DNA from 2 places in the Cupriavidus sp. 10L45 genome. Region 1 is predicted to be linked to the other one. Evidence: predicted binding sites of a transcription regulator. Region 1 holds the regulator's gene; the other holds the start of a gene.
The links. The regulator NrdR, encoded in region 1, represses ribonucleotide reductase genes. The targets are predictions, from matches to a motif close to CACNANATNTNGTG.
Positions count from the first base shown of each region.

Region 2: a site for NrdR is predicted at 7,027-7,040, ahead of AC1DFU_RS18655 (ribonucleoside-diphosphate reductase subunit alpha). Genes of this name have one in related genera too.

Region 1 is NZ_JBFTJC010000009.1:153,553-169,013, forward strand. It holds ZMP/ZTP riboswitch at 81-181, shown strand; gene glyA (serine hydroxymethyltransferase) at 364-1,611, shown strand; gene nrdR (transcriptional regulator NrdR) at 1,747-2,214, shown strand; gene AC1DFU_RS17530 (GspH/FimT family pseudopilin) at 2,452-3,051, shown strand; gene pilV (type IV pilus modification protein PilV) at 3,056-3,607, shown strand; gene AC1DFU_RS17540 (PilW family protein) at 3,604-4,443, shown strand; gene AC1DFU_RS17545 (pilus assembly PilX family protein) at 4,450-5,043, shown strand; gene AC1DFU_RS17550 (pilus assembly protein) at 5,090-9,811, shown strand; gene AC1DFU_RS17555 (type IV pilin protein) at 9,847-10,293, shown strand; gene AC1DFU_RS17560 (type II secretion system protein) at 10,466-10,870, shown strand; gene AC1DFU_RS17565 (PilW family protein) at 10,867-11,799, shown strand; gene AC1DFU_RS17570 (pilus assembly protein) at 11,793-12,365, shown strand; gene AC1DFU_RS17575 (pilus assembly protein) at 12,395-14,185, shown strand; gene AC1DFU_RS17580 (type IV pilin protein) at 14,182-14,658, shown strand; gene AC1DFU_RS17585 (GspH/FimT family pseudopilin) at 14,660-15,199, shown strand; gene ribD (bifunctional diaminohydroxyphosphoribosylaminopyrimidine deaminase/5-amino-6-(5-phosphoribosylamino)uracil reductase RibD) at 15,240-15,461, shown strand, end outside.
Region 2 is NZ_JBFTJC010000010.1:67,536-82,996, forward strand. It holds gene ffh (signal recognition particle protein) at 1-1,058, opposite strand, end outside; gene AC1DFU_RS18630 (cytochrome C assembly family protein) at 1,174-2,127, shown strand; gene AC1DFU_RS18635 (PP0621 family protein) at 2,158-2,448, shown strand; gene AC1DFU_RS18640 (sensor histidine kinase) at 2,445-4,481, shown strand; gene AC1DFU_RS18645 (sigma-54-dependent transcriptional regulator) at 4,514-6,157, shown strand; gene ampD (1,6-anhydro-N-acetylmuramyl-L-alanine amidase AmpD) at 6,150-6,746, shown strand; gene AC1DFU_RS18655 (ribonucleoside-diphosphate reductase subunit alpha) at 7,266-10,202, shown strand; gene AC1DFU_RS18660 (ribonucleotide-diphosphate reductase subunit beta) at 10,343-11,527, shown strand; gene AC1DFU_RS18665 (MDR/zinc-dependent alcohol dehydrogenase-like family protein) at 11,721-12,695, shown strand; gene AC1DFU_RS18670 (recombination-associated protein RdgC) at 12,749-13,690, opposite strand; gene AC1DFU_RS18675 (BPSL1445 family SYLF domain-containing lipoprotein) at 13,911-14,510, opposite strand; gene AC1DFU_RS18680 (hypothetical protein) at 14,696-15,133, shown strand; gene AC1DFU_RS18685 (aldo/keto reductase) at 15,175-15,461, opposite strand, start outside.

The sequences.
Region 1 (15,461 bases):
GCCTGCCCTGCCCCCGCGTTACCCCCTCTGGCACCGCCTTGCGGCGCGGCGCGGCCTCGCGTAAACTCTGCGGCAACCATTCCATCTTGCGCGACTGGCGAAGTCAGTGGGTACTACCACGAGGAAGCGCAAGTTATCTGGCGTGAATCACAAACGCCTGCCGCTCGCCTGGGCAGCGAATGGGAAGCAGGGTGCGCCCTGCACCGGACGACCTCTATATATAGAGGTCACTGGTGCGGGACGCCGATGCCTTCCCCGCGCGCCCTAATCGCGAAGTTCTGCGAAACCCCCGAGATGTATCCCGATTGCCTGTTCGTACCCGAAAAGTGCATCGGCATCCCTTTTTTACAGACGAGTCACGCCATGTTTGAACGCAGCCGTTTCACCATCGAGCAGATCGACCCCGAAGTCTTCGCCGCGATCCAGAAGGAAAACCAGCGCCAGGAAGACCATATCGAGCTGATCGCGTCCGAGAACTACACCTCGCCGGCCGTGATGGCCGCCCAGGGCTCGCAGCTGACCAACAAGTACGCCGAGGGCTATCCCGGCAAGCGCTACTACGGTGGCTGCGAGTACGTGGATGTGGTGGAGCAGCTGGCCATCGACCGCGTGAAGCAGCTCTTCGGCGCTGAAGCCGCCAACGTGCAGCCGAACTCGGGCTCGCAGGCCAACCAGGGCGTGTTCTTCGCCATGCTCAAGCCGGGCGACACCATCATGGGCATGAGCCTGGCCGAAGGCGGTCACCTGACCCACGGCATGGCCCTGAACATGAGCGGCAAGTGGTTCAACGTGGTCAGCTACGGCCTGAACGCCCAGGAAGACATCGACTACGACGCGCTGGAGAAGCTGGCCCACGAGAAGAAGCCGAAGATGATCATCGCCGGCGCCTCGGCCTTCGCCCTGCGCATCGACTTCGAGCGGATCGCCAAGGTGGCCAAGGATGTTGGCGCCTACTTCATGGTGGACATGGCCCACTACGCCGGCCTGATCGCCGCCGGCGTGTACCCGAACCCGGTGCCGCACGCTGACTTCGTGACCACGACCACCCACAAGAGCCTGCGCGGCCCGCGTGGTGGCGTGATCCTGATGAAGGCCGAGCACGAGAAGGCCATCAACTCGGCCATCTTCCCGGGGATCCAGGGCGGCCCGCTGATGCACGTGATCGCTGGCAAGGCCGTCGCCTTCAAGGAAGCGCTGACGCCGGAGTTCAAGGCCTACCAGCAACAGGTGGTGAAGAACGCCGCCGTGCTGGCCGAGACCCTGATCGCGCGCGGCCTGCGCATCGTGTCCGGCAAGACCGAGAGCCACGTGATGCTGGTGGACCTGCGCGCCAAGCAGATCACCGGCAAGGAAGCCGAGAAGATCCTCGGCGACGCCCATATCACGGTGAACAAGAACGCCATCCCGAACGATCCGGAAAAGCCGTTCGTGACCTCGGGCGTGCGCCTGGGCTCGCCGGCCATGACCACGCGCGGCTTCAAGGAAGACGAAGCCCGCCAGGTGGGCAACCTGATCGCCGACGTGCTGGACAACCCGCACGACGAAGCCAATATCGCCAAGGTGCGCGAGCAGGTGTCCGCCCTGACCCGCCGCTTCCCGGTCTACGGCTGATATCCGGCCCACAACCGGCATCGCGCCTATCTATATAGTGCGCGTGACGAACGGCGCTGCCCCGGCAGCGCCGTTTTACCTTTTGCACACCGCGAGCGATAATGCGGCCCGGCATATATCTTCAGGTGGTCCGGCATGAAATGCCCCTTCTGCGGTCATTCCAACACCCAGGTGCTTGACAGTCGCGTCTCCGAGGACGGCGACACGGTGCGCCGCCGCCGGCGTTGCGAAGCCTGCGACCGCCGCTTCACCACCTACGAGCGCATCGAGCTCTTCTTCCCCGCCATCGTCAAGAAGAACGGCTCCCGCGTGGACTACACGCGCGGCAAGCTCAAGGACTCCATGCGGCTGGCCCTGCGCAAGCGGCCGGTGTCCGCCGAGGCCATCGACCAGGCCATTACCCGGATCGAAGAAAAACTGCTGGCGCTGGGCGAGAAAGAGATCGCCAGCAGCCAGGTGGGCGAACTGGTTATGCGCGAATTGCGCAAACTCGACAAAATTGCCTATATCCGCTTTGCTTCCGTTTATCGCAGTTTTGAAGATGTGTCGGAATTTCGCGACGTACTCGACGAGTTTTCCCCGCCTACCCCACGAAAGGGGTAGCTACTTCGTAAAAAAAGCTGTCTAATCTGCACTGACCTCCTTCGGGTAAGGAGGCCGGATGGCGAGCGCGTGCACGGCGTAAACGGGGCCCAACAGAGGCTCCGGCGCAGCAAAACTCCAACGCGCCGCCCGTAGAAAAGCAAAAGAACAGTTCGATTTTTTGGACGGGAGTCACAAATGGGTCAGTCTTTCTGCCTTTGGGCAGTGGGCTCGCTGACGCCTGCTCGGCCTGCGTCCATGCCCGCTGGCATGGGGTCGCCGCAGCATGCCAGACAGCCGCGCAGCCGCGCCCGCATCGGGCATCTCCACCGCTCTCAGACGCGCTTAATCGGCGGTTTCACGCTGATCGAGTTGCTGACTGCCGTGACGATCCTCGGCATCCTCGCGGCGGCGGCCATCCCCAACTTCCGTTCCTTCCTGCATAACAGCCGCATCGCGACGGAATCGTCGAAGTTCTTCACCGAGATCGAAGCGGCCCGCAGCGAAGCGGCACGGCGCAACAGCACCGTCACGATCTGTCCCGTGGGCACTGGCAACGCCTGCTCCGACGACTGGAACCAGCGGCGCGTGATCTTCGCCGATCTCAACGGCGACGGCGTGGTCGATCCTACGGACGACGTGCTGCGTTACAGCGACGAACCGACCCCGACCCTGACCCTGGAAGCCAGCAACCTGGGCGCCACACCCGATTTGGTGCGGTTCCGGTCCTCGGGCGCCTCCACTTCCCCGACGGCCACCTGGCGGTTCTGTGAACGCAACTCCGAACTGCCCGGCCAGACCGTCAGCATGACCGGCAGCGGCCGCCCCCAAACCCAGCAGCAGACGCCCTGCATCTGACGCCATGTCGCCCTCCCCACAGAACGGCCTACCGAGACGTGCCCGCCCGGTTCGACTGCGCACGCCCACGCGCGCGCGCCATGACGGGTTCACGCTGATTGAGTCACTGATCACGATCGTCGTGCTCGCCATCGGCGTATTGGCGCTGGCCATGCTGCAGCTCCGCACGCTGGTCGATGCCCGCACGGCGTCCATGCGCAACATCGCCACCACCATGGCCTACAACATGGCGGACCAGATGCGCAGCAATGAGGTCGCCATGACGGCCGGCGCGTTCGACAAGCCGAATGGCGTACCGAACGCCGATTGCTACGCGGCCAAGGGGTGCACGCCGGCGGCCATGGCCGGGGCCAGCTTCGCGGCCTGGCTGGACGATCTGAAGGAAGCGCTGCCCGCCGCCAGCGGCATGATCTGCATCGACGCTTCCCCCAATGACGGCGACGCCGCGGACCCGCAGTGCCAGAACGTCAACGGTGCGCCCTACGTCATCAAGATCTGGTGGCGCGAGGACGGCCAGGACACCCCCCAACGATTCGTGACCGCCTTCGTGCCATGACTACGTCCATCCGCAAACCGAGGCGCCGCGCGCAGGGTTTCACCCTGGTCGAACTCATGGTCGGCATGGTGATCAGCATGCTGCTGGTCATCGTGGTGATCTCACTCTACCTGGCGCAGCAGCGCTCCTACAACACGCAGGGCGACCTCGCCGAAGTGCAGGAGAACTCGCGCGCCATCGCGCAGTTGCTGCAACGGCAGGGCCGCCAGGCCGGTTATTCCGACTTCACGTTCCTGGACAACAGCTTCGGTGTCAACGAGACGCTCGAAGCCACCAACGATACCGGCGTCAATGCCAGCGACACACTGACCGTGCGCTACTTCGGCTCGTCGCCGCCGGGGGCCGACCCAGCGGCGGTGCCAGGCACGCCCACGGCCCCGACGCCGGACGGCACCATGATCGACTGCGCCGGCAACGATGTGAACGGCAACATCCTGATGACCGAGGTGTTTTCGATCATCAACGACGCGGCCGGCGTGCCCTGGCTCCAGTGCACGGTCAACGGGGCCGCCACGCCGCTGTTCCCCAACGTCGAGGCGTTCCAGATCCTGCTGGGCGAGGATACCGACGGCGACCAGACGGTCAACCGCTTCGTCCGCCCCGGCGCGGCGAACATGGCCAATGTGCGCGCCCTGCGTGTCTCGCTGGTGCTGCGCGGCAAGAGCACCACGAACGCCGCGCCGACCTCGCTGGTCCTGAACCACTTCGGCAAGGCGTATGCCCAGAACGACGCCGCCCCGGCCGGCGATGCCGGCAGCGTCATGAACATGGCCAACGACGGCCGCCTGCGCAAGCACGCCACGTTCTTCATCGCCCTCCGCAACCGCCTGAACTGACACGACATGACGCGAATCCTTCCCCGTCCGCGCGCCCGCCTGCATCGACGCCAGGGGCAGCGCGGCATCTCGCTGGTGCTGGTGCTGCTGTTCCTGATCATCCTCACGCTGGTTGGGCTGGCGGCGAGCATGTCGAGCCTGTCGTCCGAGCGCATGGCGCGCAACACGCGCGACCAGAACATCGCGCTCCAGGCTGCCGAGGCAGCGCTGCGCGATGCCCGCAACGACATCCGCAACATCCGCTTCATCTCCGGCGTCACCGGCGCGGCGCTGACCTGCGACGTCGCCGGCTTCAAGGGCTTCTGCCTGCCCGCCGTGACGGGCAAGCCGGCATGGGACCTGTACCTCGAGGATCCCGCCCGGTCCGTGGAACTCGGCGAAGTGACGCTGCTGACTGCCGACCAGAAGCTGCCGACCGTGGCCGCCGCCGGCTCCAACGGCGTCTCGAGGCAGCCACGCTACCTGATCGAATCGATCCCCGACATCAACGAAGGCAGCCTCGAGGCCGGCAACATCAAGTACGTCTTCCGCGTCAGCGCCATCGGCTACGGGGCCAACCCGAGCACGAAGGTGATGATCCAGGAAGTCGTGCGTTTCTGATACTTCCCGAACCGTGTCGCGCAACCCTCCAACCGCTGGGCGCACCATGAAACCGTTCCTTCTGCACCGACCCGCGAGCCGCCTGCAAGCCGTACTGCTTGCAGCATCGTTCCTGCTCGCCGTGGCCTCCGCCTCGGCGGCACAGCTCAACCTGTCCACCAAGCCCCTCTATGCAGGCGGCGGCGTTTCGCCGATGGTAATGATCGATCTCTCCAAAGATCATTCGCTTCACCAGAAGGCGTACAACGACTACTCCGACCTGGACGGCGACGGCATCCTGGACTCGACGTATAGCTCGCGCATCACCTACGCGGGCTACTTCGACTCCGCCAAGTGCTACAACTACGACAGCAGCAGCATCCAGGGCTTCGTGCCCGCCGCGATGGCTGACAGCGCAAAATACTGCGACGGCACCAAGTGGAGCGGCAACTTCCTGAACTGGGTGTCGATGAGCCGCATCGACGAAGTGCGCAAGATCCTCTACGGCGGCACACGCGCCGTAGACACGGCTACGACCACCGTGCTGGAACGCGCGTTCCTGCCGATGGACGCCCACGCCTGGGCCAAGTACTACGGCGGCACCGACCTGCGCAAACTGGTGCCGGTAGACCTGGAACTGCCTTCCGAGGTGGAGACCCAGACGTCGTCCACCCAGATCACGCTGCGCGCCGACGTGGTGACGCTGACGGTGAGCGACAACTCCAAGATGCAGATCGGCGACCAGATTCGGCTGGTTCCGCGCGGCAGCGCTCCGGCCGGCACATCGCTGACCGGCTGGATCAGCAGCATTGGCAATAGCAACGCCATCACGATGGCAATCTACGCGGACAGCGTGTCCAAGCCGGCCGGCGCAAGCAACAGCTATTCGTCGTGGACCGTGTCCAATCTCACGCGCGGCGGCCTGACCATCTGCAATGTCACCCCGAAAGACAGCAGCAATCTCAACTCACAGGCCAACACGCAGGCCCCGCAATTGCGCGTAGTCAAAGGTAACTATGCCACCTGGGGCGCCAGCGAGAAATGGCAGTGCAACTGGTACAGCGAGGCCAGCAACACCCAAAGCAGCTTTTTGCCTCAGACCAACGGCAAGACTGTCTCCGGCTCCTCGAACGGCAACCGCGCCGCAACATCGGGCATCAACGCGTCGGCCGAGAACCCGTCGCAGTCGGTTCGGGGCACCGGCACGGGGCAGGCGAAGGGCACGTTCAACGCACGCGTGCAGGCCTGCGTAACGGGGATGATTGGTGGCGAATCGTGCAAACAGTACGGCAATGCGTACAAGCCGTACGGGTTGCTGCAGAAGTATGGCGAAACCGGCCAGATGCTGTTCGGGCTGATGACGGGCACCTACGACAAGAACATCTCAGGTGGTGTGCTGCGCCAGAACGTGACGAACTTCTCGACCGAGATCAACCCTGACTCTGGCATCTTTACCTACCGCGCTGCCACCCCGGTCAAGGGCATTGTCTGGAACATCGACAAGCTGCGCCCATACGGCTACAGCTATAGCGATGGGGGTTACACCAGCGCAGACAGCTGCAACTATCAGCAAACCGCCATTCAACCGAGCGGCGGCCAGAACGCCCAGAACAAGCCGGCCAACGAGGGGAATTGCTCCACATGGGGCAATCCGATCTCGGAAATTTATGTCGAGACGCTCCGCTACTTCGCCGGCAAAACTGCGACGACCGATTTCGCGCCGAAGAGCAACGGCAAGGACGCGGCGCTGCAACTGACCACGGCTACGTGGGCCAACCCGATGAACCTGCCGGCGTCGAACCCCAAGCGGGCGCCCTATTGCTCACCGCTCAATGCGCTGGTGTTCAACTCGAGCGTTTCCTCCTACGACAACGACCAATTGGGCGGCCTGAGCGATCTGGCCGGATCGCCGACAATCAGCGACTGGACCAACAAGGTTGGCACCGGGGAAGGCATCGACAACGGCAACTGGTTCGCGGGCGGGGTCAGCGGCGGCATCATCGACAATGTGTGCTCGGCCAAGAAGGTCGGCTCGCTCAGCAACGTGCTCGGGATCTGCCCGGAAGGACCGTCCCAGAAGGGCACGTTCCAGATCGCGGGCGCGGCGCTGTTCGCGCACATGAACCGCATCCGGACGGACCTCGACGTCACTTCCGCCGATGAAACCACTCGCAACGCCGCGCTGAAGGTCTCCACCTACGCCGTGCAGCTGGCGACCAATACGCCCAAGATCAACGTGAACGTCAACGGCAAGACCGTGACGATCATGCCGTCCTACCAGCTGCACCCGACCAACGTTGACCCGAGCACCGGCACGCTGGTTGACTTCAAGGTGATCTCGCAGGACGGCAGCAGCGGCCGCTTCTACGTGAGCTGGGAAGATTCGGTGGCCGGTGGCGACTACGACCAGGACGTCTGGGGTATCTTGAGCTACTCCGTCACCGGCGGCAACATCACGGTGTCGACGAAGGTGGTGTCCGGCTCCTCGAGCAACGGGCAGGGCTTCGGCTACGTAGTGTCCGGCACCGACAAGGACGGCCCGCACTTCCACTCCGGCATCTACGGCTTCAACTACACCGACCCGACCGGCGTCAAAGGCTGCAGCAACTGCAATCTGGGCGATGCGGAAACGAGCGTCACCTACAGCGTAACCGGCAACGCGGGCTCGCAGTTCCTCGACCCGCTCCAGTACGCCGCCAAGTGGGGCGGCTTCAAGGACAGCGACGGCGACAAGACCCCTAACAAACAGACCGAATGGGACGTCCGCCTGTCCAATGGCGACGGCGGCTCGGATGGCCTGCCCGATAACTACTTCTACGCCACCAACCCGGGCGCGCTGAGCGCGGCGCTGGAACGTGCCTTCATCTCGATCCTGGCCACCTCGTCGTCCTCTTCCGTCGCGGCAAGCTCGTCGCGGCTGGACGTCAACACACGGTCCTACCAGGCGCGCTTCAACGGCTCCGACTGGTCAGGCCAGTTGTTCAACTTTGCCTTGAATGCCAAGGGCGAGGCCGTCCTCCCGGCCATCTGGGACGCCGGCCAGACGCTCCGCGGCATCGCACCCACCAACCGCGCGATCCTCACGTACAACAGTGTGGATCCCGATGGCGCGGGCATTCCGTTCCGCTACGACAGCCTGCCCCCCGACTTCCAGACCATCATGAATACGGGCGGCGCGGACGGCACAAAGCGCGTCAACTGGCTGCGCGGAGACAAGAGCAATGAGGGCGATGCCTCGGGCAAGTTCCGCGCCCGCCCCACCACCATCCTGGGCGACATCGTGAACTCCAGCCCGCAGTACGTGGGCCCGCCCAACGCCGGCTACGCGGGTAACGACTACGCCGAGTTCGTGCTGAGCAAGCGGTCCCGCAAGCCAGTACTCTACGTGGGCGCGAACGACGGCATGATGCACGCGTTCTCCGCCAAGGATGAAGACGGCGGCAAGGAGCTGTTCGCCTACGTGCCGTCCCTGGTGTACAGCAAGCTGCCCACCCTGACGAACCTCGACTACGTCCACACCTACACGGTCGACGGGACACCCGCCGTCAAGGATGCGAAGGTCAACAGCAACTGGCGCACCGTGCTGGTCAGCGGCCTCGGCCTCGGCGGCCGTGGGGTGTTCGCGCTCGACGTCACCGATCCGGAGTCGGTCAGCGAGAACACCGCAGGCAGCACCGTGCTGTGGGAGTTCCCGAGCTCGGCCGACGCCGATCTCGGCCACGTGGTGGGCCAGCCGAAAATCGTCAAGATGTCGAATGGCAAGTGGGTGGCGATCTTCGGAAACGGCTACAACAGCACGGCGGGCCGTGGCTCCATCTTCATCGTCTACCTGGACCGCGTGCGGGGCTCGAAGCGCTGGACGCCCGGCACGGACTATCTCAAGCTGACGCTCGACGATGCCACCGCGACGGCGTCCAACGGGATTGCCTCGGTGCTCCCGGCGGACGTCAACGGCGACGGTACCGTGGACTTCCTCTACGCTGGCGACCTGCTCGGCAACCTCTGGAAGTTCGACGTCTCGGACAAGACCGATTCGAAGTGGCAGTCCACGCGCAAGCTGATGTTCACCGCCAAGGACAGTGCCGGCAACCGCCAACCGATCACCGGCCAGCCGGACGTGGCGCGCAACCCGACCGGCGGCTACATGGTGGTGTTCGGCACGGGCCGGTACGTCGACAACAGCGACCCTTCGAACTTCTCGACCCAGTCGCTGTACGGCATCTGGGACCAGAACATTACCGCGCAGGGCACGATCACGCGCAGCATGCTGCAGGAACAGAAGACGCTGTCGGCTGGGGTTTCCAACGGCCTCACCTACCGGATCTCGACCGACACAAAGGTGCAACTGACGCCTGGAGGGGTCCAGGGCTGGTACATGGACCTTCTGGTTGGCCCAACCTACGCCCAACTCGGCGAGCGGGTGGTCACGGACGCCCTGATCCGTGGCAAACGTGTCGTGCTGGTCACGATGACGCCGTCCACCGAGGTCTGCGACAGCGGCGGCTCGAGCTTCATCTACGAAGTCGGCACGTTCAGCGGCGCGCGTCTCAGTGAATCGCCGGTGGACCTGAACGGCGACGGCAAGATCGACCAGAACGATACGGTCAACGGTGTGGTGGTGAGCGGCGTCGGCTCGACGGTGGGTATCACGCCGAAGCCGCCTATCATCGACTGCGGCCCGGGCAAGGAGTGCAAGCTGATGTCCGGCTCGAGCGGCGGCACGCAGACCATCACGGAAAGCGCCGACAAGCCGAGCGGTCGCCTGTCGTGGCGCGAGATCCTGCACTGATGGCGGTGCAACATGAAACAAGACGGAGAACGGCAATGACCCGGACAGGACTGCGGCAGCGCATGCAAGGCTTCACGCTGATCGAACTGATGATCACGGTCATGGTGCTCGGCATCCTGGCCGCCATTGCCTACCCGCAGTACGGGCAGTACGTGACCAAGGCGCGCCGCACCGAAGCCAAGGCCGCCCTGGCACGCGTGCAGGGTGCCCAGGAGCGGTATTTCACGGTGAACAACAAGTATTCGTCGGACCCGGCCCAACTCAAGGTACTGGCTTGCGCCGCCCAGACTACGGGGTCCGGGGATACCTGCGATCAAGGCAGCCATGTGATCACCATCGCCGTGACCGGCGGCGCCGATGCCACCGGCTACACCCTCACGGCCGCGCCAAAGCTGGCCGACGCGCTGTGCGGAACCCTCGGCATCGACAACCTCAATACCAAGACCAAGACGGGCACGGCAAGCCTGGCGGAGTGCTGGTAGCCGTTTCCCCGGCCCGCGCATGACCCGTGCGCGGGCCAAACCGGGTCTCCGGCTTGGCTCTGTTCCGAGTCGACCTCGGACACAAACTTCCACAAAACCTCCACATCCGGACACGTTTTAGGGCCTCGCCCGAGGCTATCGTGGACATCCGTTCTGTTCGAACCGATGCGCCATGTCCCTTGCTCCACCCTCCCCTTCCGGCCGCCGCCCTCAGCGGCGCTCCAGCGGCTACATCCTCCTCGAATCACTGATCTGCCTTGCCGTCATCGGCATCGGCGCCATGCCGCTGGCCGTGCTCGGCCCCTTGTGGCTCCGGCTGGCGGGTGAGCAGGAGAGTCTGGCGCAGACCACGCAGTGGGCGTCGGAGTTCGCCGAAACGGCCGGTGCCGGTTCGATGGTGCCGCCCGGCGGGCGCCACGCGCAGCTGTGTGGCGCGCTCGGCGTCGGGGCCGGCGCTCGGCCGCTCTGCGCGCCCGGTGCGCGCATTGTGCTGGCCGGGCCGGTCCGCATTACGGCGGACGCCTCGCCCGGCATGACGGCACCTCCCGCCCACGTGGCGCTATGGGTAGCGCCATGACGCGTCGCCCTCGCCAGCGTGGGTTCACGCTCACCGGGATGATGGTGGGGATGGTGCTCGGGCTGCTGGCATCCGTACTGGCCATCACCACGTTCCAAGTCGTCCGGCAGGCATACGCCAACGTCGCGGACAGCGTGATGATGGCGGAGCGCGGCCATCGGGCGCTGGGCATCGTCGCTCAACTGGTGCGTCAGGCGGGCTGGATTCCCGGTCGGGCCTCGCTCACCCCAGGGCATCCGGCGCCAACCGCGCCGCTCGAGGGCCACGACGACTGCGGCCAGCCCGCCGTCGATCTATCTGCCCCGTGCGGCACCCGAGGCCGGCATCAGAGCGATGCCCTGCGCCTGCGCTTCTCCGGCAGCAGCAGCGGCGATGCGACCACGCGGCCCGACGGCACCATGACCGACTGTGGCGGGCATGCGCTGGCGGCAACCGCCCAACCGGTCGATGGCGTGCCCACCTCGCATCACGCCGCGATGAACCTGCTGTACATCGGCCTCGGCAGTGATGGCGTGCCGCAGTTGCTGTGCCGCTATCCGCGCCGGCAGGGGCGCCAGATGCAAGCCGTCACTTACACCTCGGGGACGCTCGTCCGTGGCGTGGAGGCCATGCAGCTGCGCTATGGCGTCGACCGGGACGGCGACGGGGAGGCGGACACCTATCTCCGCGCCCGCGACATCCGGGCGCAGGGCGATGCCGGCTGGCATCGCGTGCGCACGGTGCAGATCGCACTGGTGATCCGGGGCGACCGCGCTACCGGGCAGACGACCCGGCCGGAGCCGCTGACCCTGCTGCCCGCGCTGACCCATGGCGACGCCGACGAGGACTTGTCGTTCCCCCCTGCGACCCGGCATGCGGTCCGCCGGCGCGTCTTCACCACCACCTTCCGCCTGCGCAACCCTTCGCCCTGCCTGGAGACCCTATGCTGACCCGCCGCACGCAGGATGGCATCGCCGTTCTCGCTTTCGTCACGACGATGCTGGTGCTCACGGCCAGCGTCTGCGCCGCAGCGATGCACTTCCTCCACGCCGGCCGTCAACTGGCAGGGCTGCAACTGGACCGCGAGATCGCGTTCCGCGCGGCGGAGGCGGCCTTGCTCGATGCGGAGGCGGATCTGCTTGCGGCTGCCGCGTCGCCGCATGCTCGGCTGGCGTCGTGGCCGGACCCGGGCCATTGCGGCGTGGAGGCCCAGCGCGCCATCTGTCGAACGGGCACCGGCCAGCCGGCCTGGTGGCCATGGATCGAGGGCAGCCCACCCGAGAGCGTCCCGGCGCTATCGATTGGTGCGTTCACCGGGGCGCGCCTGCCCGATCTGCCCGAAGGCGTGGCCGGGGCGACGCATCCGCCCCGCTACCTCATCGAAGTCCTCGACCACCACCAGACCCTCCAGACACTGGCCGGCACGGCGCAGTGGCCGCGCTTCCGCATTACCGCGCTCGGCCTTGGCCGCGATCCGTCCGTGCGCGTGCTGCTCCAGACGGAGTTCCAGCCATGATCCGCCTTGTCATGGGGTGCATCGGGATCGTGCTAGGGCTTAGCGGCTGCCCCGGCGCCGTTGCCAGCGAGGCCGGCCGTTTGCCGATGGGCTACCGTGTGGCGCCTGCCGGCTACCCCTGGACCGGGCGCCTCCATGCCATCGGCTTCCGCACCACCGCCGATGCCAACCGGCGTGGGGTACTGCACCTCTGGGAAGCGGGAGAAAGGCTCGACCAGCGCGACACGGACACGCGTCGCCTCTATCTGGGCGGGACGCGGCTGACGCCCTTGCGGTGGCCCGCCATCGATGCGGAGGCCAAGCAACATCTCAACATCGATCCCACAACCGGCCAGCCCGACACCCACGGCGCGGACCGGCTCTCGTGGCTTCGTGGCAACCGCCCCAACCCGCTCATGCGCCCACGCGACACCCGGCTTGCCAGCGCCGCCGGCGCGCGCGTGCACGTGGTGGCGCCACCGGCGTGGCAGCCCATGCAACCGGGCCACACCGCCTTCCGCAACGCACATGCACTGCGGCCAACCACCGTCTGGCTGGGCACGCGCGATGGCATCCTGCACAGCTTCGACGCGATGACGGGCCGGGAACGCGCCGGCTACCTACCGCGCGCCGCACTGGCCGAAGCCGCCGCCCTAACCGCCGTGGGCACGCGGGTGCCGGCCCCGCCGTGCCCAAGGCCCCATAGCGTGGATGCTGACCCAAACGGCCGCTGGCGCACCCTTCTCCTTTGCGCCACACCCGCTACGGCGCGCACGCCCGGCACCGCATTCGTCCTCGACGTATCCACTCCGGACGCCGACACACCCATCCAACTGATCTGGGAAGTGACGGGAAGCGACGCCTTGCCGCTGACCGGCAGTGGCCCGCTACGCGCCGCCATGCTCAGGGTCGACAACGAGCGGCGCTGGTTCGCCGTCGGCATCCTCGCGCCGGGCACGCCGGCGGGTGCACGGGCGGCCTTGGCGCTGCTTCCGCTGGACCGGCCGGCAGGCGCCTGGGCGACCACCGGCCGTGTTCCGCGACTGCCGCTACCTGAACAAGGCTGCGACAGCAAGACGGCCACCACGCAACTCCTCGCCGTCACGGTGCGGAGCGATGCCAGTGGCGCCGCCCGCGCCGCCTACGCCATCGACGATGTAGGCCGCCTCTGGCGGTTCCCCCTCGACGCCCTTGGCGCCGATACGCCACCCGCAACATGCCTGCATCGCCAGACCGCCAGCAGACGTGGCAGTGTCGAACCACCCGTGATCACGTACACCGGTGCTACCCCGCTTATTGTCTACGGCACCGGCAACGCCGTGTCCGCCATTCCGGACCACACCGAAAAGCCAGCCAACCCACGCCAGATCCGCGCAATCCCGAGCGGTAACGGCGTGGTGCTGCGTGCCGTCCCCTCGTCGGACCCACCCGGCACGACAGGATGGACGCTCGCGCTACCCCATCCGGGCGAACAGATCGAGACACTGGACGCCGCCAGCCCTGCCCATCTCGCCTTCACCACGCTGGCACCCGATGGCCGTGCACGGAGCTACCTGATCGACGCCGCTACCGGGGAGTCGGTCACCGTCCTGCAGGCCGATGGCAAACCCGGCGCCGCCATCACAGGGTTGCCGTTCGATCCGGCCTTCGGTGGTCCGTTCGTCAGCCTCTCCCCGGTCATCGAAGGTGCCGCTCCGGCGCCCGGCATCTCCCGGCGCGATGTCCATTCCCTTGCCCTGTGGCAGGTCGATGGCGACGGCGCCTACCTGCAACAACACGCCTACCTGACACGCCGGCGCGGTCGGCTGGGCTGGCGCGAACTGATCCGGACACCGCTATGAGCATCGCCATGACGCACCGACCCTGCCTGCCGCACACCCAAAGCAGCGGCTTCAGCCTCGTCGAGTTGATGATCACCCTGATGATCGTCGTGATCCTCGCCGCCATGGCGCTACCGGCATGGCGGCAGCATTTCCACCGGGCGTGGCGCATGCAGGCACGTGCCGAAGCGGTCACCGCGATGCTGGCGCTCGAGCGGCATGCCCTCAGCGCGTCGACGTTTGCGAGCGCCCTAGACGCAACCGCCCCGGCCGGCCATTGGCCCCACCCCGTGCCCGCGCCGCCCGCCCCGGTCCGGCACTGGCTGACGGCCACCAGTTGCGCCGGACTTGACCTGTCCCGCTGCGTCGAAGTCCGCGCCACGCCCACTTTTGTCGATACGCGCTGCGGCACTCTCGTGCTGCGGAGCACGGGCGAGTGGCTTTCCCTGCTCACCGCGGCGAATCCGCCCGCTCGAACCCCCGAAGGATGCTGAAATGCAACAGGCTGCAATCGCGCATGTCCGCCGGTGCAGCGGCATGACGCTGACCGAACTCCTGATCTCGCTGGCCGTTGCCGCCATCCTCGCGGCCATCGCCCTGCCCGCCCTGCGCCACATGCTGGCCGAGCACACCGTGACCTACGCCGCAGACCGGCTGGCGGCATCGCTGGCCATGGCACGCACTACGGCGGCCAACCGGCGCGTCGAAATCCGGCTCGGGCCCTTGCCGGGCGCCACCACGCTCGATGGCGGATGGCAGCTCGCACCGGTGGCACCCCAGGCGACCACCGGGCCGCCCATCGCCGTGACGGCGCTGGATGCCGCCTGCCTGCGCGTGACCCTGCGCGGCACCGATGGCGCCAAGGGACCGCCTGCGCTCCGCTTGACACCTGTGGGATACTCTCGATCGGAACGCGGCGGTTTCTACGCGGCCACGTTCCATGTGCGATGCCGCGGTGCGCAGCGGCAGGTCAGGCTCGGCGCCCAGGGGCGCATCCGGATCTGCGGCGCCGGCCCCGATGCCGACTGCGACTGATCGCCCTGCTTTCTCACCTAACGGCACAGACTGCCTCGCCATGTTTTCCGACTCCGACCATACCGCCATGGAACTGGCCCTCGCGCTCGCCGCGCGGGGCATGTTCACCACCACGCCCAACCCGCGCGTTGGCTGCGTGCTGATGAAGCATGGCGAGATCATCGGGCAGGGCTATACCCAGCCGGCCGGTCAGGACCATGCCGAGATCCAGGCGATGAAGGACGCCCTCTCGCGCGGCCACGATCCCGCCGGCTCCACCGCC
Region 2 (15,461 bases), on a different contig from region 1:
TTCATCTGGCCGATCTGCGCCTTGAAGTCCTCGAGATCGAACCCGCCGGTCTTCTTGATCTTCTTGGCGAGCTTCTCGGCGGCGTCCATGTCCACGCCGCGCTGGGCTTCCTCCACCAGTGCGAGGATGTCGCCCATGCCCAGAATGCGCTGGGCCATGCGGTCGGGGTAGAACGGCTCCAGGCCGTCGAGCTTCTCGCCCACCCCCACGAACTTGATCGGACGGCCCGTAATGTGACGTACAGACAACGCGGCACCGCCGCGTGCGTCGCCATCGAGCTTGGTCAGGACCACGCCGGTCAGCGGCAGCGCGTCGTTGAACGCCTTGGCGGTGTTCACGGCATCCTGGCCGAGCATGGCGTCGACCACGAACAGCGTTTCCACCGGTTTCAGCTCGGCGTGCAGCGCGGCGATTTCCGCCATCATCGCCTCGTCGATACCGAGCCGGCCGGCCGTATCGACGATCAGCACGTCGTGGTAGTGCTTGCGGGCCCAGTCCAGCGCCGCGCGGGCGATGTCCACGGGCTTCTGGTCCGGCTCGGACGGGAAGAAGTCGGCGCCAACCTGCTCGGACACCGTGCGCAGCTGGGCGATGGCGGCGGGGCGATACACGTCGCACGACACCGTCAGCACCTTCTTCTTCTTGTTCTCCTTAAGCCACTTGGCGAGCTTGCCGGAGGTGGTGGTCTTGCCCGCGCCCTGCAGGCCGGCCATCAGGATGATCGCTGGCGGCTGGACGTTCAGGTTCAGTTCGCCCGATTTCTGCTCGCCCGGCTTGGGGTCGACGGCTTCGTCGCCGCCGATGACCGCGGTCAGCTCGCGCTGGACCACGCCGACGAGGGCCTGGCCCGGGGTGAGGCTGCTGACGACTTCCTCGCCGAGCGCCTTTTCCTTGACGCGGGCGACGAACTCGCGCACCACGGGCAGCGCCACGTCGGCTTCGAGCATGGCAAGGCGCACTTCGCGCAGCATCTCGGCGGTGTTGGCCTCGGTCAGTCGGGCCTCGCCGCGCATGGTCTTGACGACCCGCGCCAGGCGTTGTGTGAGGTTATCCAGCATGGCAGTGGGGAGAGGTTCGGCTCGTGATTCGGCGTGGATGGGGCGCGCGCGTGGCGTTGTCGTGAGGCATCACGGACAAGGGCACGAGGGACAGGCCCTAGGGTAAACTGCGCAAATGGCCATTGTACTGTATGCCTTGACGGCACTTCTCTATTGCGGCCTGGCCTTTCACGGCTGGGCAACGCGCAACCCCCGGCTGGCGGCCGCTGGCGGGGGTGCTGTCGGTCATCCGGGCCATCCGGGCCCCGGCGGGCGCCCTGGCGCCGCCACGGCCGTGTTGATGGCGCCGCCCGGCGATGGCCGCGCGGACGGCCAGCCCGCATGGTGGCACGCCGTGGTGCTCGGCGCGCTGGTCAGCCACGGCATGCTGCTGCACGAAACCATCTTCCCGGCAGACCGCATGATGTTCGGCTTCGCCTTCGCGCTCTCCGCCATGCTGTGGCTGGGCGTGGGCATCTACTGGATCGAAAGCTTCTTCTTCTCGCTGGCCGGGCTCGGCCTGATCGTCTTTCCGGTGGCGATGCTGGCCGGCCTGATGCCGCTGGCCTTCCCGGGCGCGCAGATCCTCGGCTACGCCGCGCGGCCGCTGTTCAAGCTCCATTTCGTCATCGCCAACGTGGCCTATGGGCTGTTCACGCTGGCGGCGTTCCACGCCTTCCTGATGCTGCTGGCCGAGCGCCGGCTCCATGGCTTCAACCGGCCGACCAGCGCCGAAGCATCGTCCGGGCAATGGCTGGGCCGCTGGCTGGACCTGCTGCCGCCGCTGCTGACGCTGGAAAAGCTGCTGTTCCGGCTGATCGCGGCGGGCTTCGTGCTGCTGACGCTGACCATCCTGTCCGGCTTCCTGTTCTCCGAGCAGCTGTTCGCCCGGGCCTTCCGCGTGGACCACAAGACCGTGTTCGCGATCCTGTCCTGGGCGATGTTCGGCGGCATCCTGGTCGGCCGGCATTTCCGGGGCTGGCGCGGGCGCACCGCCCTGCGCTGGGTCATCGCCTCGTTCGGCATCCTGCTGCTGGCCTACGTGGGCAGCCGCTTCGTGATCGAAGTGGTGCTGCACCGCCTCTCCTGATCTAGTGATCTCCTGATCGTCATCGCCCCCATGGCAAGAATCTTCCTCCTGCTGGCAGTTGTGCTGGCGATCATCTGGTGGCTGCGCCAGCGCGCGGCCGCCCGCGACGCGCACGAGCAGCCGACCGCCCGCCCTGGCCCGGCGCAGCGCAAGACCGAAGGCGCGGCATCGTCCGAGCCGATGGTCCAGTGCGCCCAGTGCGGCGTGCACCTGCCGCGTGGCGAGGCCATCGGCTGGAACGGCCTGCACTACTGCCGGCGCAGTCATCTGCCCGATGGCTCGGAGATGTCCGGCCATGGCGACACCGACGCGCGCCCATGACCTCGCGCCGCTCGGCCTGGTCCCGCCTCAACGGCTGGCGCGTGCTGGTCGAGCTGTGGCGCCAACCCGAGCCGCCTGAATTCCACTGGCGCCTGCTGCGCTATTTCTGCTGGACCCGCGCGGCCGTGGCGCTGCTGCTGGTGGGCTACGTGTGGCTGCCGCTGGAACGCGCCGCGCCGGATCCTGGCGTGGCCGCCGGTGCCGCGGCCACCCTCGCCGCCAATCCGCGCATGGCCGCCGCGCTGCCGGTGGTGCTCCCCTACCTCTGCATCGCCATGGTCACGCTGGTGGGCACGCTGTGGCGCCGCCATTTCCATGTGCGCGTGCGCGTACAGGTGATGGTCGACCTGGCGCTGCTGGCCGGGATCTTCGCGGTGGTGGGCCGGCTGGGCAGCCACGCCGAAGGTCTCGCCATGATCTTCCTGCTGCCGGCGCTCGAGGCCGGGGCGTTGACCAGCCTGATGTTCGCGCTGTTCACGGCGGCGGTGTCGGCGCTGGTGGTAATGGGCCAGCCCTTCGTGCAGACGCTGCTGGTGCGCCAGGCCGATGCCAACCTGCTCGGTTCCGGCCTGTTCGGCCTGGTGTTCATGATCGCCGCGCTGGTGATGTACATGCTCGCCAACCGGCAGATCGCCCAGGAGCAGATTGCGCTGGCGCGCGAGCAGGAACTGCGCCTGCAGCAACTGGTGAACCGGCTCATGGTCAACGACATGCAGGACGGCGTGATGCTGGTGCGCGCCAACGGCGTGGTGGTGGCCGCCAACCCCGCGGCCGTGGTGCTGCTGGGCGTGCAGCCGCACGAGCGGATCCGGGAAGGGCAGGTGCGCGCCGGCGAGCGCGACAAGGTGCTGTTCGACCTGCGCCGCATCCCGCGCCTGCAGCCGCTGATGGAAATGCTGCGCGACTGGATCCAGACCAATGACGATGTGCCGCGCATCCTGCAGCTACTGCCGCTGCCATCGCGCCCGTCGGCGCTGGGTGGGCCGATGCTGCATACCCGCCTGCGGCTGCGCTTCGTGCTGCCGGGGCTGGCCGGGCTGCGCTCCACGCTGGGCGGGGCGCTGACCGCGCCGAGCGCGCTCGATACCGTCGGCTGGAACGACATGTCGCCCGAAGGCGCGGCCCGGCTGCGTCTGGCCATCGCCCAGAACGAGGCCATGGCCTGGAGCCCCGAGGACGAGACGCTGCTGCGCAGCGAGATGCGCGACACGGTGCTGGTCCACATCGAAAGCTGGGAACGGATTGCCGAGCAGGTGCAGCAGGAGAAACTTGCCGGCATGGGCCGACTGGTGGCCAGCGTGGCGCACCAGATCCGCAACCCGCTCGCGGCCATCAGCCAGGCCAACGAGCTGCTGGCCGATTCCGGGGCGGGCGAGGGCAATATCGACGCCCGGCTGCTGCGCATCATCAGCGACAACGTGCGCCGGCTCGATCAGGTGGTGTCCGATGTGCTGCAACTCTCGCGCCGCCCCCGCACCGGCCACAGCGCGGTGGAGCTGGGCCAGGCGCTGCCCGAGATCGTGGAACGCTGGCGGCTGGAGATGCGCTCGCGCGGCGGCCCGCGCGCCGATATCAACGCCAATGCCATCCGCCTCGCCGTGGACCTGCAACGCCCGGTGATCTTCGATGCCGCGCAACTGCAGCAGGTGCTCGGCAACCTGCTCGATAACGCCTGGCGCTATTGCAGCCGGCTGCCGGGCGCCATCCGTCTGCTGGCCCATGCGCTGGATCAGCACCATGCCGAACTGATCGTCTGGAACGATGGCGCCGAGGTCACGCGCGAGCAGCAGCGCAGCCTGTTCGAGCCGTTCTTCACCAGCAACGCCCAGGGCACCGGGCTGGGCCTGTTCATGGCGCGCGAGCTGTGCGGCGCCAATGACGCCCAGGTGCGCTACGGCACCATCGCGCTGGAACCGTTGCTGGATCGCACAGGGCTGCTCGGGCCCGGCGCTCGCGATACACTGCCGGCCAAGGCGTTCGTGCTGACGATGCGGATCGAGACGCCCGACGTTGTAACGGCCGCCCAGGCCTGATCCGCCGCCCCCCGCAACCCAACCCCCACGCCATGTCCGCCAGACCGCCCGTTCCCGATCCGATTCTCGTCATCGACGATGAGGCCGACCTGCGCGAGCTGCTGGACATCTCGCTGCGCCGCATGGGGCACGACGTGGTGATGGCCGGCTCGCTGGCCGAGGCGCGGCTGCGACTGGCGGAGCGCCGCTACAGCCTGGTGCTGACCGATATGCGGCTCGGCGACGGGCTGGGCATCGACATCGTGCGGCAACTGTCGGCCTCGCCCGAGCGCACGCCGGTGGCCGTGATCACCGCCTACGGCAGCGCCGACAATGCCGTCGATGCCCTCAAGGCCGGGGCGTTCGACTACATCGCCAAGCCGGTGTCGCTCGACCAGCTACGCACCCTGATCCTGAACGCGCTGGGTCGCCAGCAGCGCGGCGCGGCGGAGGGCGGCGCGCGCAGCGCCGAGGCTGCCGAGGCCGCTGAAGCCGCCGACCGCGCCGCCGGCCTGCTGCCGGGGCTGTCCCCGGCCATGCAGGACGTGCGCCGCTCGCTGTCGCGGCTGGCGCGCAGCATGGCGCCGGTGGTGATCAGTGGCGAATCGGGCAGCGGCAAGGAGCGCGCGGCGCGCGCCATCCACGCCGTGAGCGCGCGCGCCGCGCACCCGTTCGTGGCCGTGAACTGCGGGGCGATTCCCGAGACGCTGATGGAGTCGGAATTCTTCGGCTACGTGAAGGGCGCGTTCACGGGCGCCGACGCCGAGCGCGGCGGCTTCTTCCACGCCGCGCACGGCGGCACGCTGCTGCTGGACGAGGTGGCGGACCTGCCGCTGACCATGCAGGTAAAGCTGCTGCGCGCGTTGCAGGAGCGGCGCGTGCGCAAGATCGGCGCCAGTCGGGAAGACACCGTGGACGTGCGCGTGATGTGCGCGAGCCACAAGGATCTGGCTGCGATGGTCGCCGCCGGATCGTTCCGCCAGGACTTGTACTACCGCCTGAACGTGCTGGAGCTGCGCATGCCGACGCTGCGCGAGCGGGGCGAGGACATTCCGGTGCTGGCGCAGGTCATCCTCGAACACCTGGCCGTGCGCTACGGCGATGCGCGCCCGCGCCGGCTGTCCGGCCCGGCGCTGGCGCGGCTGGCGGCGTACCGCTTCCCCGGCAACGTGCGGGAACTCGAAAACCTGCTGGAACGCGCTTACGCCTTCGCCGAATCGGACGAGATCGCGGTGGCGGACCTCGGGCCGCTCGAAGCCGGCGTGGATCGCGCCAGCCTGCTGCAAGGCGCGCCCGTGCCGGTGCCGGAGACCGCGCCGACCGGTTATGAGACCTGGGGCAGCCCGGCCTGGTCGGCGGCCAGCCTGACGGCGCCGGAGGCGGGGGGTGCCGTGGCCGAGGCGCCGCCGCCGCCCCAGCCATCCATCGATCCGATGGTCGATGCGTTGCGCGACGTCACGTTCCCCATCGACCTGCCGGCCCGGCTCGAGGCCCTCGAGCGCGAATTGATCCTGCGCGCGCTGCGCCAGACCGGCTTTAATCGCACCACGGCCGCGCCGCTGCTGGGTTTGAATTTCCGCCAGCTGCGCTACCGCATCCAGCAACTCGAGATCCGCGACGAACGCGAAGGGCGCGATGGCCGGGAAGGGCGCGACGACAGCGAATCGATGGCGGAAGGCGAGGGCCGCGATGGCTGACGTGGCCGCAGACTGGCTGCCAGACGCCGACGGCTGGGTGCCGGCCGCGCGCCGCGTGCCATCGCCCAACTTCGACACCCGCCCCGAGGGCATGCCCGTCGACGTGGTGGTGCTGCACAACATCAGCCTGCCGCCGGGCCAGTTCGGCACGGGCGACATCGAGGCGTTCTTCCAGAACCGGCTCGACACCGCCCGCCACCCGTTCTTCGAAACGATCCGCGACGTCCGCGTCTCCGCCCACTTCCTGATCACCCGCGAGGGCGAGTTGGTGCAGTTTGTGGCGTGTACGCAACGTGCCTGGCATGCGGGCCAGTCAGCCTATTGCGGCCGCCAGCGCTGCAACGACTTCTCCATCGGCATCGAGATCGAAGGCGCCGACGACCAGCCCTTCACCCTGGGCCAATACGACACCGCCGCCCGCATCGTCGCCGCCCTGCGCACGACCTACCCGATCACCGGCATCGCCGGCCACAGCGACATCGCCCCCGGCCGCAAAACCGACCCCGGCCCGCACTTCGACTGGGACCGATTCGCCAGACTGGCCGATGTGACGCCAGCGCTGCTGCCTTATCGACGGGGTGGATCCTGACCCGCCGCCCCCTTGTGCACGATGCCTCATATTCAGGCATTCGCCCGCGTGACAGCGATGTGAAATCCCCACACTTGGGCCGCCTATCGGCGACTCGCCACGATTAAAAAATTTTAGAAAATTTGTGCGGTGGCGCACGGGCCGCCGCCATCCCTTGGCGTAGCGCGGCTTGCAGGAATGTGGCGCCGCCGCACACCCCGTCCCCAGACCGGCATCTGACTTGTCAAGACTGGTCTTTCCGATTCGTTTCACTATACTTAGCCCAGTTTTTCGCAGTGACCACTATATCTAGTGGTACTACCGGGGAACCGGCCGAGGTGTGAAGCCTGCGCCGCAATGGATTGCGACGCCGGCGCCACAGTAGTGACGCGGCCGGCGGTATCGCAAGAGTCCCTAGCAGAATGAACGCCTGTGCAGTTTGGTTCTCGCCCCGGCAAGGCCGGTGTCGAGTGTCTTCTGAAGCGCATTTTGCTAGGGACTTTGTCACTTCATTACAAGGGTTAAAACAGGAGTTACCTCATGCAAACGGCCCAGAACGAACAACAAAACACGGGATCGGCTGGCGTTGTCGGCGCCGCCGGAACGTCGCAGCAGACCCCCGCCGCTGCCGGCGCCAACTATCAGGACTACAAGCTCATCCGCCGCAATGGGGCCGTGGTGGCGTTCGAGCCAAACAAGATTGCCGTCGCCGTGACCAAGGCCTTCCTGGCCGTGAACGGCGGCCAGGGCGCTGCCTCCGCGCGCGTGCGCGAGATCGTGGAACAGGTCACCCAGAACGTGGTGCGCGCGCTGCTGCGCAGCCGGCCGAACGGCGGCACCTTCCATATCGAGGACGTGCAGGACCACGTGGAACTGGCGCTGATGCGCTCGGGCGAGCATGAAGTGGCCCGTGCCTACGTGCTGTATCGCGAGAAGCGCACCCAGGAGCGCGCGCAGGCCAATGCGCAGACCGTGGCGCGTGTGCAACAGGGCGTGGCCTTCAACGTGAACGACAACGGCGTGAGCCGCGTGCTGGATCTGGCCGCGCTGCACGAGCTGATCGACACCGCCTGCAGCGGCCTGGGCAACGGCGTGAGCGCCGAGCCGATCCTCAAGGAAACGCTCAAGAACCTGTACGACGGCGTGCCGCTGAGCCAGGTGTACGACTCCGCCATCCTGGCCGCGCGTACCCTGATCGAGAAGGACCCGGACTACAGCCAGGTCACCGCCCGTATCCTGCTGCACACGATCCGCAAGGAAATCCTCGGCGGCGAAGTGACGCAGGCCGAGATGGGCTCGCGCTACGCCGAGTACTTCCCGAAGTTCATCGCCCGCGGCATTCAGGCCGAACTGCTGGACGAAAAGCTGGCCACGTATGACCTGGCCCGCCTGGGCGCGGCGCTGGACGCCTCGCGCGACTTCCAGTTCAACTACCTCGGCCTGCAGACGCTGTACGACCGCTACTTCCTGCACGTGGAAGAGCAGCGCATCGAAATGCCGCAGGCCTTCTTCATGCGCGTGGCCATGGGCCTGGCGCTGGAAGAGCGCGACCGCGAAGCCCGCGCCATCGAGTTCTACCAGCTGCTGTCGTCGTTCGACTTCATGTCGTCCACGCCCACGCTGTTCAACTCGGGCACGCGCCGCTCGCAGCTCTCGTCGTGCTACCTGACCACGGTGTCGGACGACCTGGAAGGCATCTACGAAGCCCTCAAGGAAAACGCGCTGCTGTCGAAGTTCGCCGGCGGCCTGGGCAACGACTGGACCAACGTGCGCGCGCTGGGCTCCCACATCAAGGGCACCAACGGCAAGAGCCAGGGCGTGGTGCCGTTCCTGAAGGTGGTGAACGACACGGCCGTGGCCGTGAACCAGGGCGGCAAGCGCAAGGGCGCCGTCTGCGCCTACCTGGAGACGTGGCACCTGGACATCGAGGAATTCCTCGAGCTGCGCAAGAACACCGGCGACGACCGCCGCCGCACCCACGACATGAACACGGCCAACTGGATTCCGGACCTGTTCATGAAGCGCGTGATGGAAAACGCCGAATGGACGCTGTTCTCGCCCGCCACCTGCCCGGACCTGCATGACAAGGTCGGCAAGGCGTTCGAGCAGGCCTACGTCGCCTATGAAGCCAAGGCTGCCAGCGGCGAACTGAAGCTGTTCAAGAAGGTGCCGGCCATCCAGCTCTGGCGCAAGATGCTGGGCATGCTGTTCGAGACCGGCCATCCGTGGATCACGTTCAAGGATCCGTGCAACATCCGTAGCCCGCAGCAGCACGTGGGCGTGGTGCACAGCTCCAACCTGTGCACGGAAATCACGCTGAACACGAACGAGAGCGAAATCGCCGTGTGCAACCTGGGTTCGGTGAACCTGGTGGCCCACCTGAAGCAGGAGGCCGACGGCACCCACGTGCTCGACCACGCCAAGCTCCAGAAGACCATCCGCACCGCGATGCGCATGCTCGACAACGTGATCGACATCAACTACTACGCGGTGGACAAGGCGCGCAATTCGAACCTGCGCCACCGCCCGGTGGGCATGGGCATCATGGGCTTCCAGGACTGCCTGCACGTGCTGCGCACGCCGTACTCCAGCGACGCCGCCGTGAAGTTCGCCGATACGTCGATGGAAGCGGTCTGCTACTACGCCTACGAGGCATCGAACGAGCTGGCGCAGGAACGTGGCCGCTACAGCACCTACGAGGGTTCGCTGTGGGACCGTGGCATCCTGCCGCAGGACTCGCTCAAGCTGCTGGCCGACGAGCGCGGCGGCTACCTGGAAGTGGACATGTCCTCGTCGATGGACTGGGACAGCCTGCGCGCCAGCATCAAGCAGCACGGCATGCGTAACTCGAACTGCATCGCGATCGCCCCGACCGCGACCATTTCGAACATCATCGGCGTGTCGGCCTGCATCGAGCCGACCTTCCAGAACCTGTACGTGAAGTCGAACCTCTCGGGCGAGTTCACGGTGGTCAACGACTACCTGGTGCGCGACCTCAAGGCACGCGGCCTGTGGGACGAAGTGATGGTGGCGGACCTGAAGTACTTCGATGGTTCGCTGGCCCGCATCGACCGCATTCCGCAAGACCTGCGCGACATCTATGCCACGGCCTTCGAGGTGGAGCCGAGCTGGCTGGTGGAGGCCGCGAGCCGCCGCCAGAAGTGGATCGACCAGGCCCAGTCGCTGAACATCTACATGGCTGGCGCGTCGGGCAAGAAGCTGGACGATACCTACAAGCAAGCCTGGCTGCGTGGCCTGAAGACCACGTACTACCTGCGCACGATGGCGGCCACGCACGTGGAGAAGTCCACGGTGTCGCGCGGCTCGCTGAACGCGGTGTCGTCGGGCAGCGACGGTGGCGTGTCGGCGCTGGAAGCCGCCGCCGCCTCGGCCCCGGCCATGCCGGAAGCCGAAGGCGCGGTCTGCACCATGCGCCCGGGCGACGCCGGCTTCGACGAGTGCGAAGCCTGCCAGTAAGCAAGACGTAACAAGCCCCCCAACGGTTTGCACCCCTCGCCCGCTTGCGGGAGAGGGGCCGGGGGAGAGGGCCGGCGCCCCCATGACGCGGGCGCCAGTGCTGGCCACCGCCAGCCATCGACGAATAACGGAGAAATAACATGCTGAGCTGGGACGACGACGTTCAAGCCAAGCCGCAGGCTGCCTCGCAGCCCGCGCTGCAACCTGCCACCCTGGCCGCCGCTGACGAGCAGGGCGCACTGCCGCCGGCCGCCACGCAGCCGGGCATCCTGGGCAACAACCCGAACGCCGCCGCCGTGCAGAGCGAGCGCCGCGTGAACGCCGCCGACAAGCGCGTGATCAACGGCTCCACCGACGTGAACCAGCTCGTGCCGTTCAAGTACAAGTGGGCGTGGGAGAAGTACCTGGCCGGCTGCGCCAACCACTGGATGCCGCAGGAAATCAACATGTCGCGCGACATCGCCCTGTGGAAGGACCCCAATGGTCTGACCGAGGACGAGCGCCGCGTCATCAAGCGCAACCTGGGCTTCTTCGTCACGGCCGACTCGCTGGCCGCGAACAACATCGTGCTGGGCACCTACCGCCAGATCACGGCGCCGGAATGCCGCCAGTACCTGCTGCGCCAGGCCTTCGAGGAGGCCATCCACACGCACGCCTACCAGTACATCGTGGAGTCGCTGGGCCTGAACGAGGCCGAGATCTTCAACGCGTACCACGAGGTGAAGTCGATCCGCGACAAGGACGAGTTCCTGATCCCGTTCATCGACACGCTGACCGATCCGTCGTTCAAGACCGGCACGCCCGAGAACGACCAGAAGCTGCTCAAGAGCCTGATCGTGTTCGCCTGCATCATGGAAGGCCTGTTCTTCTACGTGGGCTTCACGCAGATCCTGGCGATGGGCCGCCAGAACAAGATGACCGGTGCCGCCGAGCAGTACCAGTACATCCTGCGCGACGAGTCACTGCACTGCAATTTCGGCATCGACCTGATCAACCAGATCAAGCTCGAGAACCCGCACCTGTGGACGGCCGACTTCAAGGCCGAGATCGCGGAGCTGTTCAAGCAGGCCGTGGACCTGGAATACAAGTACGCCGAAGACACCATGCCGCGTGGCGTGCTGGGCCTGAACGCGCCGATGTTCAAGTCCTACCTGCGCTTCATCTGCAACCGCCGCTGCCAGCAGATCGGCCTGGAGCAGCTGTTCCCGAACGAGGAAAACCCGTTCCCGTGGATGAGCGAGATGATCGACCTGAAGAAGGAGCGCAACTTCTTCGAGACGCGCGTGATCGAGTACCAGACCGGCGGGGCGCTGTCCTGGGATTGAAGTGATGGTGCGCTGACATCCCGGCGAGACAAACAGGCAGGCGACGCGATTGAGCGTCGCCTGTTTTGTTTTGTGGCCACCCGCCGCATTTTTCAGAATCGGCTCACATACCCGGGCCGGAATGCTCCCTACCATCGTCGACAGAGAGGTTCGCTTTCCCTGTCCGATGGACGTTCCAACTAGGAGTTTTCCGATGCAAGCCGTGGTTCTGCACCACCTGGGCGATATTCCGCGCTTCGAGTCCTTCCCCGACCCCGACACCACGCACTGCGAGCGGCTGGTGGGGGTGAGCGCCGCCGCCATCCATGCGATCGACCGGCAGGCCGCCGCCGGGATGCACGCCAGCAGCCCGCTCACGCTGCCGGTGGTGTGCGGGGTGGATGGCGTCGGTCATACGGCCGGCGGCGAGCGCGTCTATTTCAGCGCCACGCGGCGGCCGTTCGGCGCGATGGCCGAGTTCGCGCCGGCGGACTGGGTCGTGCCGCTGCCGGACGGCTTGCCGGGCGAGTTCGCGGCGGCGCTGGTGCGGCCGGCGCTGATGGCGTGGCTGCCGCTGGCGCACCGCGCCGAACTGGAGCCCGGCGAGACGGTGATGGTGCTTGGCGCCACCACGGCGGCCGGGCGCATGGCGGTTCAGGCGGCGCGGCTGCTCGGCGCCAGGCGGGTCATCGCCGCCGGGCACCGCCAGGAGGCGCTGGCCACCCTGGAGGTGGATGCGATGATCGACCTGCGCCTGTCACGCAACGCGCTCGAACACACGTTCTCGGCCTATGCGGAGGAGGGGATCGACGTGATCCTGGACTACATCTGGGGGGAGCCGGTGGAGTTGCTGGCGGCCGCGCTGGCCCGCTCGGACCACGTCGTGCCGTCTCCCGACGACCGCGGCGTGCGGCTGGTCTCGGTGGCCGAGCGGCCCGGGGGCGACATCGTGCTGCCCGCCCAGTCGCTGCGCGAGTCGCGGCTCCGGCTGATGGGCTACGGGCCGTCCAGCTACCCGCCGCTGGACTATGTGCAGGCGTACGTGGAGGACATCCTCATGTACGCGCTGGATGGCGACCTGCGCCTCGACGTGGAGACCCTGCCGATGGCCGAGGTGGCCGAGGCATGGGAGCGGGCGGGGCGGCAGGACCGGCGCATCGTGCTCACGCTGGACGAGCGCGAGGCATGAGGGCCAGCGCCGCCGCCCGGGGCGGGCGGGGGCCTTCCGGTCCTTCCGGGCCGTCAGGCAGCCTTGCGGACCTCGGGCTGGCTGGCGGCGCTGCCGTCGGCCTTGCGCTCGCCGCCGAGCGCGTCGGTCAGGTCGCGCAGCAGGCCGGCCAGTTCGCCCGCCATCAGCGCGAAATCGGCGTCGAAGCGCTCGGCTTCGTCATGCAGCGTGCCGTCGGCCTGTTCCTTGATCACGTCCAGCGGCGCCACGCGCTTGACCGCCAGGTTCTCGGTCAGCACGAAGGACACGCGGTCGTTCCAGGTCATGGCCAGCCGCGTGCAGCGCTTGCCGGCGGCGATATGGCGGCGCAGGTCCTCGGGGTCGAGCGGATGGCGCACGTAACGCACCGTGGCCTTGGATTCGGCGCTCGATTGCAGCTCGATTTCCTGGTCGACGGTGAACCCGGCGGGCGCGGTGTCAGTGGACAGCCATTCGGTCATGGCCGCCACCGGCGACTGGTTCACGTGCAGGCCCGCCACCGGCAGCGGATCGATGGCTTTGAACAGCATGCCGCGCACTTCATCGGCCTTGGCCGTGGCGGCGGCGTCGATGGCCAGCCAGCCGTTCACGGGATCGATCCAGACGCGGGTGTCGCGGCGGATGCTGAAGGCGCGCGGCAGCAGTTCCTCGGTGATCTGTTCCTTCAGTTCCTTGATCTGCTTGCGGCCCGGCTTGAAGCCCTGCTGCTCTTCCAGCTCGGTGGCGCGCGCCTTGGTCACCTGATTGACCACGGTGGCCGGCAGCAGCTTCTTTTCGGTACGGAGCACCAGCAGCATCTGCTTGTTGACGCAGTGCACAAGCTGGCCGTTGTCGCGCGGAGATGCCCAGCCCTGGGTTTGCGGTTCCAGGCTGGTGCCGGGGAAGAAGGCGTGTTTCGCCAGGCTGGCCTCTACGTCTTCGGCGCTGAGGGTCCACGGGGCGGTGAAGCGATGAATCTGGAGATTCTTAAACCACATGAGTATTCGGCCACGAGAACGGAAAGGGTCGAATTCTATCTGGTTGAGCGGGCGGTGCCGAGAAATGGCGGGAAATGGGGCGGGAAATGGGGCGGGAAATGGGGCGGCAAGAAAAAGGCGCGCACGGCGCGGAGGTCACGCTCTCCGCGTCAGTGCGCGCCATGCCGCCGGGCCAAGCCGGCGGTGCCGGTGCGGATCGCAATGCGAATGCAAAGCGATCTCAAATATCGAGCTTCGAGATCTTGGTGCCTTCGAGGCTCAGGCCGGCCATCAGACCCGCGTTGGTCATGGCGAAGCCGACAATCGGATGCTGGGCCGTATTGGTGTCCAGCTGCCCGTTGGCGCCGATGGTGGCCAGTGCCACGGTGGCGTCGGCGCCGACCTGCCATCCATTGCTGCGCACGAACTTGTCGTACGAATCCTGCGTCAGGAACATCAGCACGAACGCCTTGGATTGCGCGCCGATCTGCCAGCCGATGGACCCCGAGATGGCGCGGTAGTAGCCGCGATTGGCGCCGCCGGAGCGCAGCACCCCATCGCCATACTCGCCGCCCACCACGAAGCCTGCCGACAGCAGTTTCGGGAAAACCAGGATGCCGCGTGCCTTGTTGCCAAGGTCCTGCGACCCCTTGACCGTGGAATACAGCCGATTCAGCGTGTCCGTGGCGCCGGCGTCAATCTCGCGCCGTTTGGCGGTCTTGTCGCCCGAATCGCCCGGGCCCGTGGTAGTACAGCCGGCGAGCGAAAGCGCGCCAAGGGACAGACCGGAAACCGTGACAAGACCGGCACCGCCAGCGGACAGGAAGGTTCGACGTTTCATTATTTCCTCCAGGAGGGTGGTGTGTTGCAACCGCCTCTAAAGCATAGGCGTCAAGCGCACATTGTTAAATGCGATTTTGTCTGACACTGGGCAGGAGAGACTCTGACACGCGGGCTGACATACTTTCTTGCAAATGCGCCAGCGCACTTTAGGAACCGCCCGCCCGTGCGGACGGTCTGTCGACCATGAAAAAGACATTCGCCCCCCTCTCTCCCTTGATTTCCTTCGGCGCGATCGTGCCCGTGGTGCTGCTGGCGGCGTGCGCGTCCCCGGCCTCCGTGGAGACCCCGAGCCAGAAGCAAGAAGTCGCCACGCTGAACTCAGGCTGGCAGGCCGAGCGCGCCAAGTACATGGAATGCGTGCAGGACAAGGCCGACGACGGCGCGAAGGGCAAGGGCACCTCGAAGGATGTGGCCGCCGGCGCCCTCGACGCCTGCAAGGCGCAGCTCGGCGTGATGCACGACGCCTTCCAGTCCTATCTCTCGGCCCAGATGAGTTCGGCGCACGGCCAGACCAGCGCCCGGCAGGCGGCTGACCGCGTGACCACCGACACCCGCGAGAAGGCGCGCACCTACCTCACGCGCTACGTGGAGGTGGAGCGCTACAAGTCCGGCCAGCGCTGATCGCCGGGTCGGACGCTCCCATCCCCTATATATATATATAGTCAGAGCATCGCCAGCGGCTCGGCCCGGCGTGGCGGCGGAAACAGCTTGTCGAGTTCGGCAAGCTGTTCTGATGTCAGGGGGTGCTCCAGCGCGCCGAGGTTCTCGCGCAGGCGGTCGCGGCTGCCGGTCTTGGGAATGGCGATGATGTCGTCCGAGGCCAGCAGCCAGGCCAGCGCCGCCTGGGCCGGCGTCATGCCGTGCGCCTTGGCAAAGCGCTGGAGCCCTGCATGGCGCAGCAGCCGGGCCTGCTCGATCGGGGAATAGGCCATGACCGGCACGCCGCGTG